One region of the Priestia sp. SIMBA_032 genome, then DNA from elsewhere that is predicted to be linked to it. Evidence: riboswitches for the same ligand, from Rfam matches in the RefSeq annotation. Region 1 holds a riboswitch; each other region holds the start of a gene.
The links. Region 1 has a riboswitch for thiamine pyrophosphate ahead of SB717_RS22685 (thiamine phosphate synthase). Riboswitches for the same ligand answer to the same signal wherever they lie in the genome.
Positions count from the first base shown of each region.

Region 2: it holds a riboswitch for thiamine pyrophosphate, as region 1 does, so the genes downstream of both, thiM (hydroxyethylthiazole kinase) here and SB717_RS22685 (thiamine phosphate synthase) in region 1, are expected to answer to the same signal.
Region 3: it holds a riboswitch for thiamine pyrophosphate, as region 1 does, so the genes downstream of both, thiC (phosphomethylpyrimidine synthase ThiC) here and SB717_RS22685 (thiamine phosphate synthase) in region 1, are expected to answer to the same signal.
Region 4: it holds a riboswitch for thiamine pyrophosphate, as region 1 does, so the genes downstream of both, tenA (thiaminase II) here and SB717_RS22685 (thiamine phosphate synthase) in region 1, are expected to answer to the same signal.

Region 1 covers NZ_JAWRXD010000009.1:61,070-65,594, forward strand. Annotated here, with positions in the region: gene SB717_RS22670 (thiazole synthase) at 1-517, opposite strand, end outside; gene thiS (sulfur carrier protein ThiS) at 523-726, opposite strand; gene thiO (glycine oxidase ThiO) at 723-1,850, opposite strand; gene SB717_RS22685 (thiamine phosphate synthase) at 1,834-2,457, opposite strand; TPP riboswitch at 2,580-2,681, opposite strand; gene SB717_RS22690 (hypothetical protein) at 2,828-3,043, opposite strand; gene crcB (fluoride efflux transporter CrcB) at 3,091-3,480, opposite strand; gene SB717_RS22700 (fluoride efflux transporter FluC) at 3,481-3,897, opposite strand; gene SB717_RS22705 (amino acid ABC transporter substrate-binding protein) at 4,221-4,525, shown strand, end outside.
Region 2 covers NZ_JAWRXD010000003.1:467,809-472,333, reverse strand. Annotated here, with positions in the region: gene SB717_RS12570 (MFS transporter) at 1-1,077, shown strand, start outside; TPP riboswitch at 1,270-1,378, shown strand; gene thiM (hydroxyethylthiazole kinase) at 1,453-2,259, shown strand; gene thiE (thiamine phosphate synthase) at 2,273-2,917, shown strand; gene SB717_RS12555 (pyridoxamine 5'-phosphate oxidase family protein) at 2,947-3,375, opposite strand; RNA gene ssrS (6S RNA) at 3,524-3,701, opposite strand; gene SB717_RS12545 (hypothetical protein) at 3,811-4,431, opposite strand.
Region 3 covers NZ_JAWRXD010000031.1:10,748-15,272, reverse strand. Annotated here, with positions in the region: gene SB717_RS30950 (undecaprenyl-diphosphate phosphatase) at 255-1,079, opposite strand; gene SB717_RS30945 (hypothetical protein) at 1,538-1,828, shown strand; TPP riboswitch at 1,910-2,024, shown strand; gene thiC (phosphomethylpyrimidine synthase ThiC) at 2,138-3,907, shown strand; gene SB717_RS30935 (hypothetical protein) at 3,885-4,073, shown strand; gene SB717_RS30930 (VanZ family protein) at 4,259-4,525, opposite strand, start outside.
Region 4 covers NZ_JAWRXD010000003.1:484,060-488,584, forward strand. Annotated here, with positions in the region: gene SB717_RS12630 (sodium-dependent transporter) at 1-328, opposite strand, end outside; gene SB717_RS12635 (hypothetical protein) at 505-687, opposite strand; gene SB717_RS12640 (tryptophan-rich sensory protein) at 989-1,735, opposite strand; TPP riboswitch at 1,962-2,060, shown strand; gene tenA (thiaminase II) at 2,157-2,846, shown strand; gene SB717_RS12650 (aldehyde dehydrogenase) at 2,874-4,274, opposite strand; gene SB717_RS12655 (ArsR/SmtB family transcription factor) at 4,288-4,525, opposite strand, start outside.

The DNA.
Region 1 (4,525 bases):
CAATGATAAAACGCATGTTCAACGGATTAATAATACCTTGACCTGAACCGATAGGCGAAGCTCCTGGCATAATGGCATGTACGCCTAACTCCTCTAAACGACGCGCAAGTAAAACATCATCTGATGTGTAAGGTAAAACGGTAAAGCCCTCTTTTAACAGTTCTTCACTAGCTTTTAATGTTTCAACTGGATCAGGAAGCAGCGTTTTATTACATCCAATCACTTCCACTTTTACCATGTCACAAAGTCCAGAAGCCTTTGCTAATTTAGCAATACGTACGGCCTCTTCTGCATTTTTTGCTCCAGCAGTGTTAGGTAAAAGAGTGAAACGCTTCACATCAAGTGCTTCTAATAAATTAGGCTGATTTTGATCAAAAATATCCATTCGTCTAACCGCAAATGTTAAAATTTCTGTTTCCGACTCTTCTACCGCTTGACGCTGAGTCGTAAAGTCCGGAAATTTGCCTGTTCCTAATAATAAACGTGAATTAAATGTATATTGTCCAATTTTTAACATACTCTTCATCCTCCTCCAACAAATGAAACAACTTCTAATGTATCTCCATCTTTTAAGCATGCATCGCTATGTTCTTCTTTTTGCAAAATGTTCTTGTTTAATTCAACAATTACAACTCGCTCATGCAGACTCTGAGCCTGCAGCAAGTGCTCGACCGTTTCAATTTCATCTCCGACAGTGACGGTCTTACCATTAATAATTAGATTCAATGAACTCCCTCCATTGCTCTCGTTAGCTGAAATGATGTAAAAAATGAATGATTCGGCTTTTCCCCTAACAAAGCATCAGCCATAACTTTTCCAGTTGCAGCACTTAATAAAATACCGTTTCGGTAGTGGCCAAACGCCATGTGTAGATTGGCTATTTCAGGATGCTCTCCTAAATAAGGCCAGCCATCATTTGTTTGTGGACGAAGACCAGCCCATGCTTTTTCAAATGTGGCTTCTTTAATAGCCGGCAGAAGCGCAGAAGCTTTATTTAGCAAAAATTGAATACCTTGTGCAGAAACGGTCTTAGTAAAATCGTGCTGTAGCTTAGTTGCCCCAATTACGATCCTTCCGCCAGTCTTAGGCACTAAGTAAAAACCTTCATCTAAAAAAATCGTTTTAGAAAGCAGCGGCTTATGACTTTGAAGAGCAATACACTCCCCTTTTACGGGAAACACGTGACCCAAATGTTCAGAAGAAATAAAGCGTTTAGCCCATGAGCCTGCTGCAATAACTACTTTTCCTCCATAAAAAGAGCCTTTGGACGTCTGTACACCTTTTACTGTTTCACTTTCCATAATAAGAGAATGAACGTCACAGTATTCGAATACATCTGCTCCGTGATACAAGGCTCCATGAGCAAGAGCTTGCGTTAACTTAGCCGGAGCTAGCTGGCCGTCTCCCGGTATTGTAATGGCTCCGTATATGTCTGGAGAGAGCCCGGGTTCTAACAAACGCGCTTCTTTTACATCGATCCATCTTACATGTTCATCCCACCGGTGGTGCTGAGCGGCTTTTTTCTTTAATACGTGTGCATCTTCTTCTGTTACAGCGACTTTTAATAAGCCTTTTTGAATGAGCTCTACGTCGATGGCCGTTTTTTCTTTTAGTTCCTTCACCAGCTCAGGAAACATGCTTCTGCTCTTAATAGCAAGGTCTAAAAGAGGACCTTCTTCATCAATTTCAGCTTGAGCACCTAGAATACCAGCGGCTGCACTTGAAGCTTCACAACCAATTTGATTACGCTCAAGAATAGCTACTGACGCTCCTTGTTTTGACAAATGATAAGCGATAGAAGAGCTGATTATACCTCCTCCGATTAACAGTACATCATAATGCTGCTTCATTTTCTCCACCTCCAGATGTCCATATATGAGAATATTGTTTAATCGCTTTGAGGGGATCTTGCGCAAGCATAACACCAGACATCACAGCTATACCGTGTGCTCCTGTTTGAAGTACCTCTTTGGCATTTACAGGTGTAATTCCTCCAATGGCAATAACCGGTATCTGCACAGCGTCTACTACTTCTTTTAGTGCTGCTACCCCTCGACTTTTTAATCCTTTTTTTGAATGTGTTGAATAAATATGTCCGTATAGAATGTAGTGAGCACCATCTTTTTCAGCTTCTAAAGCCTCTTCCACAGAGTGAACTGACTTTCCGACAATAAGAGAAGGAAATGCGTCTATAACAAACGAAACGTCTAAACTATGATAGGCAAGCTGTACGCCTTTTGCTTTTAAAGCATGCGCTACATCAACTCGGTCATTCACAATAATTTTAGAGCGACAAAATGGCAGGCTTTCTAGTAAACATTGAATCTGCTTTGCCGTTTTCTCTTTTTCTCTAATATGAATGGCACCCGCAAAAGGCGCGATAGCCGTTAAAATTTTTTGAAGCTCTTCGATTGACTGCTTATCTGTTGTAATGACATGAAATTTAGGAATATCCACATGATCGAAACCTTTCCATTCAGAGATAAAGAGAAATTTCAATCACTTCATCTTGTGCAGAGGGCTTTATTGCATACAAAAAACCACTCTACAACGTAGAGTGGTTAGCATGCATCGTTATGTAAACATGATCGCCACTTCCCTACGCTGGTCCAAACCAGATCAGGTTCAAAGGGTCCGAAATACATTCGTCTCAGCTTCAGAAAGCGCCCCTAGTGATTGCTATTTATTAATTTTGTTTTCGCACTTAAAATTATAACACAACTAGATGTAAATACAATATCTCTTTATACGCTTACGGCTCTCTTCCTTTTATAGATGTATCTTTCTAAGAGACCCGGCGCACCGCATTATTATGCTTTTTACATGGTTAGTAATCGGTATAGTCGTCAAATTCTTCTTTGTCTTTTTCCTTTTTCCGATCCCATATAAACAGCAGGAGTAACATAATAAAAGTTAGAATATAAAAACCGTAAAAAATAAATGCCGCCACAACATTTATAAATAAAAATAAAAAACCGATGATCTGACCTGCAACAGCTACAATCAACAAAATGTATTTCCAAACTTCTGCTTTTCTATCCATTCTCTACTTCTCCGTCTTTTTGTTTTTCCCTACTAGAAACGTTCTCTTTACTTAAATAAAAACGTTCCTGCCAGTAAACCGACTGTAAATAAACCAACTGTTCCAAATGCTGAAATCCCCACGTACGCCAACATTTTTCTATAAGATTTTTCTCGAATTAACTGCACGGTTTCCACACTAAACGTTGAAAAAGTGGTAAAGGCACCAAAAAACCCAATGCCAATCATTAAAAATATTGAATCATCATAAGCATGACTCGGAATCTTTCCATAATAACTACCGTAAAAAAGACCAAGCCCAAACGCACCGAGCAAGTTTACAAACAGCATTGATACTGGAAAAGGAGGGTTTGAAACTATTTTTGTAACTTTTAAACCCAAAAGATAACGGCATATTCCTCCAGCCGCCCCGCCAAGCGCCAAGCTCACTATGCTCATTTACTTCACCTCATGTACTTTCACTAAATTTTTCCCTGCCGCTTCACCGCATAGATAGCCTGCTAAAGCAAGAAGTATTCCACCTACTAAAGAGACAATGGCATAAATGGCTCCTCCAAATAAATGGTGCTGAGTGAGAGAAATGACGTCTCCTGCAAACGTTGAATACGTTGTAAAACCGCCGCACACGCCCACTCCTAGTCCAAGCTTTATCCATTCTTTTGGCTTTTTCCATGCAAAAAATCCTGTTAATAGGCCTAGTATGAAGCTTCCTAATAGGTTTTCAATTACCGTTCCTATTGGACAGCCCGTATATAATAAGGAAAGATTAAGCAAATAACGTGCATATGTACCAGCGATAGCACCAAAGGCAATTGAGATTAAGTTTATGGCTTTCATCATATCGCTCCGTTTCATAAATTCTTCTTTAAGTGTACCATAAGGAATTTATTTCTACCTTAACATTTAACTATATGTTTATTGCACCAAAAGTCATGAAAAAATGAAAGAGAAAATCGTCGCATGAAACTTCCTTTTTACTCCTCAAATATCCCTTAAAAATCCACTTAATCCAAATTTTAAAATCTTTCTGTATCCTTATGACAAACCGTGTATAGAAGGTATATTTCCCTTATTTTAAGTCACATTAATCGTATAAGTTTTTTTTGTTGACTTTTGCTGTGTTCTTGTTTAGTATCACAGAGTATCATTTCCTATCAGAATACTAGGGGGTTTAGAAAATGAAGAAATTTGTTGCACTTTTGTCGCTACTATTAGCTTTCACAGTTGTGCTTGCCGCATGCGGTTCTAGCTCAAAAAATGAAGCAAACAATGGAGACAATAAATCTTCACAAGAGGATTTATATAATAAAGTGAAAAAAGATGGCGTATTAACAATTGGAACTGAAGGTACATACCCTCCGTTCACTTTTCATGATGACAAACAAAAGCTAACTGGGTTTGATGTAGAATTGGCTCAAGAAGTAGCTAAACGTCTTGGCGTAAAAGCTGAGTTCAAAGAAACACAGTGGGATGGCATGTTTGC
Region 2 (4,525 bases), on a different contig from region 1:
CTTTTAGTAGCGGTGTTTTCACTAACTCAATTTCTGTTTTCACCTTTAGCGGGGCGGTTATCAGATTCATTAGGAAGAAAGAAAATTATTGTAGCGGGAATGATTGTTTTTGCCTTGTCTGAATGGTTCTTTGGTTCAGTGAGTATACCTCTTTTATTATTTGTATCCAGAATGCTAGGCGGGGTCGGGGCCGCGCTTATTATGCCTGCTGTTATGGCCTATACAGCGGACGTGACGTCTGCTAAAGAACGCGCTAAAGGAATGGGCTATGTGACGGCGGCGATTACAACAGGATTTATTATCGGGCCCGGTATCGGAGGCTTTTTAGCTGAATACGGTATGCGCGTACCGTTTTATATGGCCGCAGTAGCAGGAGGCTTGGCTGCAGTGATTACGCTTTTTGTTTTGCCAGAGTCTCGTCCTGTACAAAATCATGCTGTTTCAAATAATGAGAATCCAAAAGAAGATCGGCTGCTGCTGCAGCTTATGAATTCCTATAAAGAACCTTATTTTTTAAGTTTAATTATCGTTTTTGTGACATCGTTTGGATTATCCAATTATGAAACGATCTTTTCACTATTTGTGGATCATAAATTTAGCTTTACGCCAAAAGATATTGCGTTTGTTATTACGTTTGGCTCTATTGCAGGGGCTGTAGTGCAGGTTACGATTTTTGGCTGGATTTTAAATAAGTTTGGTGAAAAAAGAGTGATTTCGTTTTGCTTGATGATGACGGGACTTTTTATTTTACTTACGCTATTTGTGCACACGTACTGGCTTATTATTGTTGTGACATTTATCGTCTTTTTAGCAACAGATATTTTACGTCCGGCAATCAGCACGCAAATGTCGATGATGGCACAAGACGACCAAGGGTATGTAGCCGGACTAAACTCTGCTTATACAAGTCTGGGGAATATTATGGGACCCGTTGTAGCAGGCTTTCTCTTTGATATAAACATTAATTATCCGTACGTATCAGCTGCACTTGTACTGCTGCTTTGTTTTCTTTTATCTTTAAGAGCAGGGAAGGACCGAAAAGCAGCTGTGAGAAATCAAGCGATTCAAGAGAAATAACGAAAAGGAAAAAATGATAGAATTTTTAAGGGATAGAAGACCTCCAGTAGCTTACTGGAGATCTTTTACTGCTGCTTTTAGTAAAGCTATAAGATTTACAATACCACTCAGCCTATAGTGAAGCTTTATTTTATCGGCAAAACAGTGAAATGGTTGCAAATAAAAAAAGTTAATAGTAAACTTTAAACGTAACAAGAATAGTATGGGAGCTTGCGCGGGGCAGGCTGAGAGTACAGGGGCGCCTGTTGACCATTTGAACCTGTTGGATAATGCCAGCGCAGGGAATGTGAGTACATACCAAAGCACCTTGCATGCGCAAAGTGCTTTTTTGTCTTTTTTTGCAGTGTTAAAACTAAATGAAAAGAGTGAGAGAACATGGATATTAGTAAAATTTCAGCTCAATTAGAAAAAGTAAGAGATACAAGTCCGCTTGTTCATAATATTACGAATGTTGTGGTAACCAATTTTACAGCAAATGGACTGCTTGCTCTAGGAGCGTCACCTGTTATGGCGTATGCGAAGGAAGAAGTGGCTGACATGGCTCGAATCGCCGGAGCGCTTGTCTTAAATATGGGTACACTGACGGCTCAAGAAGTAGAAGCGATGAGAATAGCAGGAAAATCAGCAAATGAAAACGGCGTGCCGATTATTTTCGATCCTGTAGGAGCGGGAGCGACACCTTTTCGTACAGAAGTAGCACGTCAGCTTGTAGAAGAATTAAATATTGCCGTGATTCGCGGTAACGCTGCTGAAGTTGCGAACGTAGTAGGCGAGTCATGGCTCATTAAAGGCGTTGATTCATTAGAAGGGCAAGGAGACGTCATTGAACTTGCTGAGAAAGCAGCGAACAAATTAGATACAGTGATTGTTATTACGGGTAAACAAGATGTAATCACGGATGGAAACACAACGTATACAGTAGACAACGGCCACCCGTTATTTACGAAAGTGACGGGTACTGGATGTCTGTTAACATCAATTATAGGAGCTTTCGCTGCTGTAGAAAAAGAATATGTCGAGGCAAGCGTTGCTGCTTTAAGTTTTTACGGAGTGGCAGGTGAAATCGCCGCAGCGAAAAAAAGTGAAGAAGGGCCGGGGAGCTTTCAAATTGAGCTGTTAAATCAGCTTCATCTTTTATCTGGGCAGGATATTGAATCATATGCAAGAGTACATCAACGTTAAAAGGAGCCGGAAAATGACAAACGAAGAAATCAAAAAGCTGCTGCAAGTTTATTTTATAATGGGCAGCAATAACTGTACAAAAGATCCGAAAGAAGTGTTGAAAGAAGCAATTGAAGGCGGCGTTACCGTGTTTCAATTTCGTGAAAAAGGCGAAGGTGCCCTAACAGGAGAAGCGAAATATCAGCTGGCGAAGGAACTTCAGCAAATTTGTCAGCAGCACAACGTTCCTTTTGTTGTGAATGATGATCTTGACTTAGCGATTCGTTTACAAGCAGATGGCGTTCATATTGGACAAGAAGATGAAAAAGCTCATATTGTTCGAGAAAAAATAGGAAAAGGAATTGTGGGGGTCTCTGTTCATAATATACAAGAGCTGCAGCAAGCGATAAAAGACGGGGCGGATTATGTAGGAATGGGACCGGTTTTTCCTACTTCTACAAAAAAAGACGCAAAAGCAGTGCAAGGTACAAAATTAATTGAAGAAGTGCGAAACCAGAATATTGACTTTCCAATTGTAGGAATCGGTGGCATCACGCCTGAAAATGCCAAACAAGTAGTAGAAGCAGGTGCAGATGGCGTTTCTATTATTACCGCGATTAGCTTAGCAGCGTCTCCAAAAGAAAAAGCAGCTCAATTGAAAGAAGCGGTAGGAAAATAAAAAAAAGCGCACAGTGTGCGCTTTTTTTATTATAGCTGAACAGTTTGAGGAGTTTCTTCGCCTTCATTCATAAAGCGAATTTCGTTTGGCGTAATTTCCAGAACAACATACTCAGGGTCATTTGGACCGTCAAACCATTCTTTCATGTGATCGTTCCATATACGTTCTTTTAATTGATCACCAGTACGAAGAACAGCTGTCCCAGATAATTCTAAGTATTGATCGCCATATCCTTCGCCGCTGTAGCCCAATAGTACGTGTACGTTCGGATTGGCTTCGATTTCTTCTGCCTTATGTGTATTGATATTTGTTGGTGTGTAAAGAGCGATACCATCTTCATCGCTGAAAAATGTCATATAGCGAGAGTGGGGTTTGTTGCTTACAACTGTGGCTAATGTTCCTACACGATTTCCTTCTAATACTTCATTTACTTTTTTAGCAATTTTTTGTTCATTCATTTTATCCATCTCCTTTATTACTTTTTATGTTCCTCAATCGAAGATAAATAAAACATACATGTCTAAAAAAAATATAAGTTAACAATAAAATAATTATGTAAACTAATAAATTGAAAAATAAAAAAAAGCTAGCTACAGCTAACTAAAAAATAACCCCGCACTGCCGTAACCCTAAGTGTCTTAAATACCCAGATCTACTAGGTGGGTGCTCTCATAGCCGGGTTTAGCGTCCCAAGAAGGGCGTGCTATCTGCAGCTAAATTTTGAGCTCCCTTTTAACACTCAAAGGTTTAAGACAACATGAGTATACGCACAGCGCAGGTATGTATAACAAATGTAAATAAGATGCCGATATATAAATGTTTTCTAATTAATCAACTTTTATCGTACAAGAAATGATTATAACGGAATAATGAATGGAACGCAAGACTTTTATTTAAAGTTTTTCTTCTCTAATATGTTGGCGGTTATCCAGTAACAAAATAAGAAAAGGGCCGGCAACTGGAATGAAACATAAAAGAAGGTAAGGCCGGGATGCTATCCTTTCTTTTGTCATAACGGAGTAAGAAAGCCACGTTAAAACAAAAAAATCAGCGGTCATCACGCTAACAAGCTGTGACTGCATAAAAGCATCTCCATAAGCTTTTATTGAACCTACGGATAGTCCGTATACGTAACCTGCAATCGTGAGTGCTAAGCATAGTCCAATCCATAAACGAGAAGAAATGATGGCAATGAAACGTGAAGGAATACGCGAACGAGTTCGAACTTTTTGTTCTTTCCAATGATAATAGAACAAAAGAGAAAAAGCTCCAAGCGCAAATGATGAAAGAGAAAATGGCCATCCAGGCAGTTTGTACGTATCTTTTTTACAGATCATTACCATGAACAATACTGGGAAAAGTCCTAAAAAAGAGAATACCATAACCACGAGCGGATCTACCTGTTGAAAATTTCCTGTAATAAGGTTTTTAAACAGCAAATCATCAGCGGCGCCTGCTCCCGGAGCTAGCAGCAAGGCGTATAGTACCAGCATAGCCCATACAATGATATACATATTCTCAACTCCTTTTAATGGTTTTAGTATACAAAAACCATTTCAGTATATTTCCCCGTCTTGTGATGAAAGGAAACGCTTGAAACTATTCTTT
Region 3 (4,525 bases), on a different contig from region 1:
ATCTATACGTTGTCATACGTTTTTTACAGTCAATAAAACTAAACAGAAGTCTTACTTTTACTTAACTTTATACTGCACAAATATTAATTTACTATTTTTCGACACGTTTTGTCAATACCCATGTTTATAAAACGCTTTCAAAAGACAATAATATATATTTATGCAAAAAAGCTATTGCAATGTTGCAATAGCTTTTTCTTGCTTTTTAAGTCTTTATTAGAATTTTAAATGACTAAAAAACATGCGTATTTATTTTATAAAAATACAAAATATAGAATAGCCGCTAAGACAATTCGATAAATGGCAAACGGAACTAATTTAATGCGATTGATTAATTTTAAGAAAAATCGAATCGATATAAGCGCAAAAATAAAGGCGCTGATAAAACCGGCAATAAAAAACGGTAGTGCATCTGATGTGAAATACTGCCAGTTTTTAACCAATGAAAGTCCACTTGCTCCTGCCATGATTGGCACTGCCATAATAAATGTAAAATCTGCGGCTGCCTTATGGCTCATTCCAAGAAGAACCCCTCCTGAAATCGTTGAGCCTGAACGAGAAAAACCTGGCCAAAGAGCAATACATTGAAACAATCCTATACCCAGTGCTTGTCCATAAGACATTTGGTCCACCGTCTCTACACGCGGACGTTTAGGTCCAAACAAATCTGCTAGAATCATTAATACAGCTCCGAACACTAAGCCAATTAGCACCGTATTTAAAGAAAACAAATGTTCATCAATGTAATCATCAAACAAAAGTCCTAACACTCCCGCGGGTAACAAACCAACAATTACCTGCATTAAATTCAAGCGATTTGTCGGTCCAATTGGAGCAGCTGGTTTTTTTCCTAATCCTAATAAATTAATAAAACGATCTTTAAAAATAACAACTACTGCTAAGATTGACCCTAGCTGAATAACAATTTTAAATGTATTAGCTACTGGAGATGAAAATAATTCTTTTGAATTTAACCACAGGTCATCCACAATAATCATATGCCCAGTTGACGAAACAGGAGCAAACTCTGTTAAACCTTCTACAATCCCTAAAATGATTGCTACAATAATTTCCCACATAAAGCTATGTACCTTGCCTTTCTTTCAAATTAATAAGCTTACCGCTTCGTTTTACATGCTCAACTATTTTCCTATTTTGACACTTGCTTTTTTATCATAATTGTTAAAACTATGAAATACAATGTGTATTTGCAAAAAGATAAGAATCTTTAATAATTTGTAATAAAAAGCTTACGTGCTACAACCAAAAAACACGATATCAGCTTTTATTTGTTTTAAAAAGCAGTCACTATGTTCGGTATAAATTCCTGGCCTTTAGCTAAAAATGAATCATCTAGACTATTTTTCTTTAGTGTGAAAAAATGACTAAATCATTATGTTTTTCCCATCTCCCTTTACTGTCATCTATCATTTTAATCAACTAGTGCTGGCTTATACGACATATCCCCTAAGTAATTTGAAACTTTTCTCTCTCTTTTCTCGTATATAGTAGTATCTTTTTTAGGAGGCTTTTTACTATGAATGGAAATGTACGTACAATGAAATGGGTCACTGCTGGGTATGAAGCCTTGCTGGGAATTCCTTTAATTGGCGCGGGGATTGTTATGGGCTTTAGCTATACTCCTCTTTTTATTGGATTTATTCTTCATGCTATCACACTCATTTTAGCTAATAGACGAGGGTTATCTGCTTATGGAAACATACTAGGAATTGTTACCTCACTGGTTGCTTGGATTCCATTTTTAGGATTTATCATGCATATTATTACAGCTATTGTGATTGCAATCGATGCTGCTAGACAACGCTAATTGTCTAGCTTTTTTTATTTAAGGGTTGATTTTTTACCGAATGATGGTAAACTTAAGCCGTAAATCGAATAATTTGAATGTTATTTCTACTAGGGGTGTCTGATAGCTCAGACTGAGAGAAGAGTGCAATAAAACTCTTTAACCCTTTGAACCTGATTTGGGTTATACCAGCGGAGGGAAGTAGTCTTGAAAAGAATAGTATATGTTTATTCTTTTTTCGCCTATTCCATCGGGTTCTGTCTATCACAGAACCCGATTTTTTTATGGTTCGGTATAGCTACACTTTATGCGAAACCGGAGGAATATGTAATGTCAAAACAAAATGTATCAGTTTCTATGAAAAAGCCTTTTCCAAACAGTCACAAAGTATATGTCCAAGGATCCAGAAAAGACCTTAAAGTGCCTATGCGTGAAATTCATCAGTCTCCTACTACAGGGTCTTTTGGTGAAGAAGAAAATAGTCCCGTACGTGTATACGACACAAGCGGTGTTTATACAGATCCCTCTTATGAAATTAATTTACAAAAAGGACTACCAGCTCTGCGCGAAAAGTGGATTGCAGAACGAAACGATGTAGAAACATATCAAGGCCGTACGATTCAGCCACAGGATAACGGTTATTATGATGGTGATCCAAGAGATCAGTACGAGCGCTTTATCACTAATCGTTTACCTTTGCGCGCGAAAAAAAATCAAAATGTAACGCAAATGCACTATGCGAAAAAAGGAGTCATCACGCCCGAAATGGAATTTATCGCTATTCGTGAACAGATGGATCCTGAAGTTGTGCGTGAAGAAGTAGCAAGAGGACGTGCGATTATCCCTAATAATATCAATCACCCTGAAAGCGAACCGATGATTATCGGCCGCAAATTCCATGTGAAAATTAATGCTAATATCGGAAATTCAGCTATTCGTTCAGCTATTGAAGATGAAGTAGAAAAAATGACATGGGCAACGCGCTGGGGAGCCGATACAATTATGGATTTATCAACAGGAAAGGATATCCACACAACACGCGAATGGATTATCCGCAACTCGCCTGTTCCTGTAGGAACCGTTCCTATTTACCAAGCGCTTGAAAAAGTAAAAGGTGTAGCAGAAGATCTAACGTGGGAAGCATACCGCGATACATTAATTGAACAAGCAGAACAAGGTGTTGATTACTTTACTATTCACGCAGGTGTTCTTTTACGCTATATTCCTCTGACAGCGAAACGTACGACAGGTATTGTTTCACGCGGAGGATCCATCTTGGCGCAGTGGTGTTTAGCTCATCATGAAGAGAATTTTTTATATACTCGCTTTGAAGAAATCTGTGAAATCTGTAAAGCATATGATATTTCTATTTCGCTTGGCGATGGGCTACGTCCTGGTTCCATTGCAGATGCTAATGATGAGGCACAGTTCGGTGAATTAGAAACGCTTGGTGAATTAACTAAAATTGCTTGGAAACACGATGTTCAAGTTATGATTGAAGGTCCTGGACATGTCCCTATGCACCTCATCAAAGAAAACGTAGATAAACAAATGGAAATATGCCAGGAAGCTCCCTTCTATACTCTTGGACCGCTTACAACCGACATCGCTCCAGGCTATGACCATATTACATCGGGTATTGGTGCTGCAATGATTGGCTGGTTTGGGACAGCTATGCTTTGCTACGTAACGCCAAAAGAACATTTAGGTCTGCCGAATAAAGAAGACGTTCGAGAAGGGGTTATCACCTATAAAATTGCTGCGCATGCCGCTGACCTAGCAAAAGGCCATCCAGGAGCACAAAAACGCGATAATGCGCTGTCTAAAGCAAGATTTGAATTTAGATGGAATGATCAATTTAACCTGTCACTAGATCCAGAGCGCGCAAAGGAATATCACGATGAAACACTTCCTGCTGAAGGTGCTAAAACAGCTCATTTCTGTTCAATGTGTGGACCTAAGTTCTGTTCAATGCGTATTTCTCAGGATATTCGTAACATGGCTCAAGAAAATGAAAAAGATGTAAACGAAGTAAGAAAAGAAGGCATGAAAGAAAAAGCTCAAGAGTTTGTTAACAGTGGTTCAAATATCTATCAATAATGAAGTAGCACAGCTTAAAGAACAAATTAATCAGCTTGAAAGAAAGTTATTATTTGTTCAGCAAAATTGTCAGCACATTATCGTTGAATCCTCACATTCTTCCGTAAGACGCTGCATTAAGTGTTTCTATCAACAAGAAGCAGAGGCTGAGCCAAAAGTATTTTAGTTGAAGAAAAATCCGAACGAGTTGAATTCTTGATTAAGAATCCAGCTCGCTCGGATTTTTTCATTGGTAGGGTGAACGTAGATTTCATGCATGTAGCAACCGCAATTTAACAAGCTATCTATGCTAGCTCTTTTACCCCATTTGTTCGTTTTTAGATTGGATAGATTTCATTACGTCTCTCAATTTCATCTTTTTTTAAAACGTGCTTTTAGCATGTCCTTAATCCAATATAGTATTTTAATAATAACCCAGCCTATAAATGTACCTAGCGTATTCAAAAAGATATCATCAATATCAAATACTCGTTCCGTTAGCTTGTACTGTAAAATTTCAATCAGAAAACTGATTAAGAAACCCGTCGTAAACACTTGAATAAAACCGTCAAACCACTTCATAAACAAAGGAATAAACATTCCAAGCGGCGCAAACATCACGATATTCCCCAGTATATT
Region 4 (4,525 bases), on a different contig from region 1:
CCCAGCCGCCAACGACGCTGTAAAAGGAAAGCAAAACGACACAGCTCAGTACTCCAAGCCTGCCAATCCATACCCAAGCGGATTTTGGAGCAATTGCCTTATAAGCACTAATCGCTTCTTTTCCCGTATGTCTTCCAATGATAAATTCTGCCAACAGAAGCGGCAATCCAATAAAAATCGTAAATAAAATAAACAACGCAAAAAATGCTCCACCGCCACTGGTTCCCGTTACGTATGGAAACTTCCATATCGCTCCTAGACCAATTGCTGCCCCAGCAGATGCTAAAATAAAACCGAGGCGTGAAGACCACTGATTTCCTTTACTCATATAATGTTACTCTCTCCTCTTCTAAACTCAAAACTCACCTGATTAGTACTGTACCATAAATGCAGAAGAAAATCATTCCCGTTTTACTTTTTTCTATAAAACGATATCTATATAGAATAGAAAAAATGAAGAAGCAGCTGCTTCTTCATTTTAAGTTTGATGTTTCTATTCAAAAATCATTCTCTGTACGATGATTCGTCTCCACGATAGGCTTCTTGATTTGATATTTCTTCAATATGCATATGCCCTTCCCTCTCTAAACGAAGAACTGTACGCTCTGCATCTTCATAGCTCTCGCATGTCACTTGTTTATATTCCATATCATCTTTATCTGTGTAAGCAACTAAATATGTTTCCATTTTAACTCCTCCTATATAACCTATATGTAACGTATTTTGCCTTTTTCGTTTATTTCTAAACATATAGGCTCCAAACATAATGCCTAGCATACTATAATAGCGGAACTTCAATTTAAAAAGTTGAATTTTTCATTATGCACCGATGCAACATGGAGGTTACGCTTATGACATTTATTTTATCATTCGTACCAATTGTTGTTCCTTTTGGTATTTTAATTAGCTTAATTGCTTTTACAGCTGCTTTTTTACAATCAAAAGAGCATCATAAGAAGCTCTAGCTTATAAAAGCTAGAGCTTCTTTTTAAAAACGTCTATAGCGTTTAACCAGCCCCACAATAATAGCAATTGCTATTAATACAACGGAAATGATGACAGTAATGACAATTAGCTGATTTCCACTTTGCTTCACTGCAATAGCAATATAAGCCCAAATAAAAACAAGCGGATAAACAGCGTCTCGGTTTTTTAATGTAAACATAATGCCTAGCGCAGCCCCTACCAGCAGCATAATAATCGTCCATGCTAACTCGTTTAGGCCAAGCAAGCGTTGTATTCCATTTGCTTGAAATACGACAAACACATTAACAATAGTTGCAACAGAAATCCATCCAAGATAAAGAGAAATCGGCAGACGCATAAACCATGTCGTCATCCGAGAATGCTGAATAACGGAATACACAATCATTAATGTACCTAAAATCAAGAGTATGACTAAAAGTGATAACTTATAGTAATCGTTTTGGAAAATAAAGATCCACGCACTATTTAACAAACAGTTTAGAAAAAACCAAATGCCGATACGTGCGTATATTTCCTTTTGATCTTCTCTTGCAAAAAATTGACGTATAACCCAAATAGTTAATAATAAATAAATAACGCCCCAGATAGCAAAGGCATAACCGGCTGGTGTAAACAACGTAGGAACTTGCGCAGAAGCTTCTCCCGTTGTTTTTCCTCCTATTGGAATGGCATTTGCTAAATAATTCACAAGTAGTGTAATAGCCAAGCATACTGCATTTAATACAGCATACAAACGAAATTTTGCCATTTTGTTCTCTCCTTTCTTCTATTTATATGGGAATATTCCGGAGACGAAAACGGCTCTTCCCTTCATTAATACCTCTTCTCCCCTAAAAATATGCATTTTTAAACAAAAATGATTAAAAATAGCTTCAAGAAGCTACCTCTTTAAGAGATAAAAACGGTTAGAGAACAATTTTCCGTAACGCTTTCTATTTTTCAGAATATATGGTAAGTTAAACATAGACTAATAGGAAGTCCACTAGGGGTGCCCACCGGCTGAGACAAGTTTTCTTGATCCCTTTGAACCTGATCTGGCTCATACCAGCGTAGGAAAGTGGCAATGTTCAGTTTTGTACTGTCCTTTGCCACTCCGTTTATAAAACGGAGTGTTTTTTATTTCCTTTATGTGCTTGTTTGTGACTTCCTCATATTAAAGGAGGATTTTGATGTCATTTTCATCTCAATTAAGACAAGAAGCAAACTATATTTACGAAGCTATTTTTAACCACCCTTTTATTAAAGGAATTGCTGAAGGAAACGTGCCAAAAGAAGCGCTTATTCACTACGTTTCTCAAGACTACGAATACTTAACAGCATTTGTCCGCATTTACGGCGCTGCTTTAACAAAATGCCGCACGCGTACCGAAATGGAAGCCTTTAATGCCGGCATTTCTACGGTTTTACATAGTGAAGTACACCCCCATAATAATTTTTGTGAAGTAGCAGGCGTACGCTACGAAGACCTCCACACTGAGGCTCTTTCACCAACGGCCAGCCACTACATTAACCATATGACAAGCGTTGCGCATACAGGCAGCTTAGCGGAAATCATTGCCGTGCTTCTTCCATGTCCATGGACGTACGTTGAAATTGGCCAGCGCATTACAGAACAAGTAAATCCATCTCCTTCTCATCCTTTTTATGAATGGATTCAGTTTTATAATAATGAAGAAATGAATAGCACAACACAATGGTTTTGTAACAAGCTTGATGAATTTGCCGAACAAGCGACTGAAGAAGAACGTAATCGTATGAAAGATCACTTCATCAAAAGCTGTGAACTGGAGTATTTATTTTGGGAAATGGCGTATACGCAGGAAAAATGGCCGCTTTCTCAGCTTTCACTTTCAAAATAACGAAAAAGCCTCCTATCAGGAGGCTTTTTATTTCAATAATTTTTTAATCATTTTCAAGTTTTGTTTCTCTGAAGGATAGCGGAATGAAAAATCAAACTTGGTTGTTTGAGCCAGCATGCTTTTAAAATGAGAAAATGTCTGAAAGCTGTCTTTTCCATGATATTGACCCGTACCGCTTTCTCCTACTCCGCCAAAGGGTAAATATGGCGTAGCGATATGCATAAGCGTATCATTTATACAGCCTCCTCCAAATGAAAGACGCTCCGTTATGACGTTTTGTACATCTTCATTTTCTGTAAACAAGTAAAGAGCGAGCGGCTTAGCTTTTTCTTGAACTTTATGAATAACTTCGTCTAGCGTTTCGTATTCAATCATAGGAAGAATCGGCCCAAAAATTTCTTCTTGCATAACATCTGATGTCCAGCTTACTTCACTTAATACCGTAGGTTCTATTGTAAGCGTGCTTTTATTGTACCCGCCTCCAACTGTAGCGTTTCCGTCTTTTAAAAACTCAACTAGCCGTGTAAAATGGCGCTCACTGACAATACGGCCGTAGCGGTCGCTTTCGAGCGGATTACTGCCATAAAATTGATAAATCGCTTCGCGAAGTTTCTCTACCAGCTGCGCTTTTACCTTTTTATGCACGAGCAAATAATCAGGAGCAACACACGTTTGGCCTGCATTCATTCCTTTACCAAACATAATTCGCTTCGCTGCAAGATCTAGGTTTGCATCTTCATGTACAATGCACGGACTTTTCCCTCCTAGCTCAAGCGTGACGGGAATAAGCTGCTTCCCTGCTTCTTGCATAATAATTTTCCCTACATTTACACTTCCCGTAAAAAAAATATAATCAAGCGGCTGTTTTAAAAGCAGGCTTGTGGTTTCTACAGCTCCTTCAATCACCGTCACAAATGCTGGATCAAAAGCCTCAGCTAGTAATTCTTGTATAACGCGAGATACGCTAGGCGTTAATTCAGAAGGCTTAATAATGGCCGTGTTCCCAGCGGCAATAGCTCCTACTAAAGGGGACAGCGCTAATTGAAACGGATAGTTCCACGGAGCAATAATTAACGCGACTCCATACGGTTCAGGAACAATTTTTCCTTTAGAGCCCACGTGTGTTAAAGCAGTTTTTACTTTTTTAGGCTTCATCCATTTTGCTAAATGCTTAAGCGTAAATCGAATTTCCTCTAGTAAAATCCCAATTTCCGACGTGTAGGCCTCTACTTCAGATTTATTTAAATCTTGTTTTAAAGCATCCATAATTCTCTGCTCGTTTTGTTTGACTGCGTCTCTTAGCTTATTCAGCGCTTGAATACGGCTGTTGATACTCTTTGTTTGTTGCGCATAGAAATACTGCTTTTGTGTAGAGACCATATGTTCAATGACCGTTTCATCTGTGATATAGAATCGCTCGTGGTTCATCTCTTTCATCTCCCTATAAACATTCGGCTTCAACTGTAGCAAGCAAGCTTTTTAATAGCTCAACTGCCTCACTTAAAGCTAATGAATAATATCTCTGCGTTCCTTTTTGCTCAATTTGCACAAGCTTTTGATCGCGTAAAATTTTCAAATGATGAGAAATTGCTGGTCTTGATAGCGTAGACTCATTTGCAATTTCATTAACGGTTAAAGGCTCTTTTTCGGCGAGCAGCAAAATAATATCTTGTCTTGCT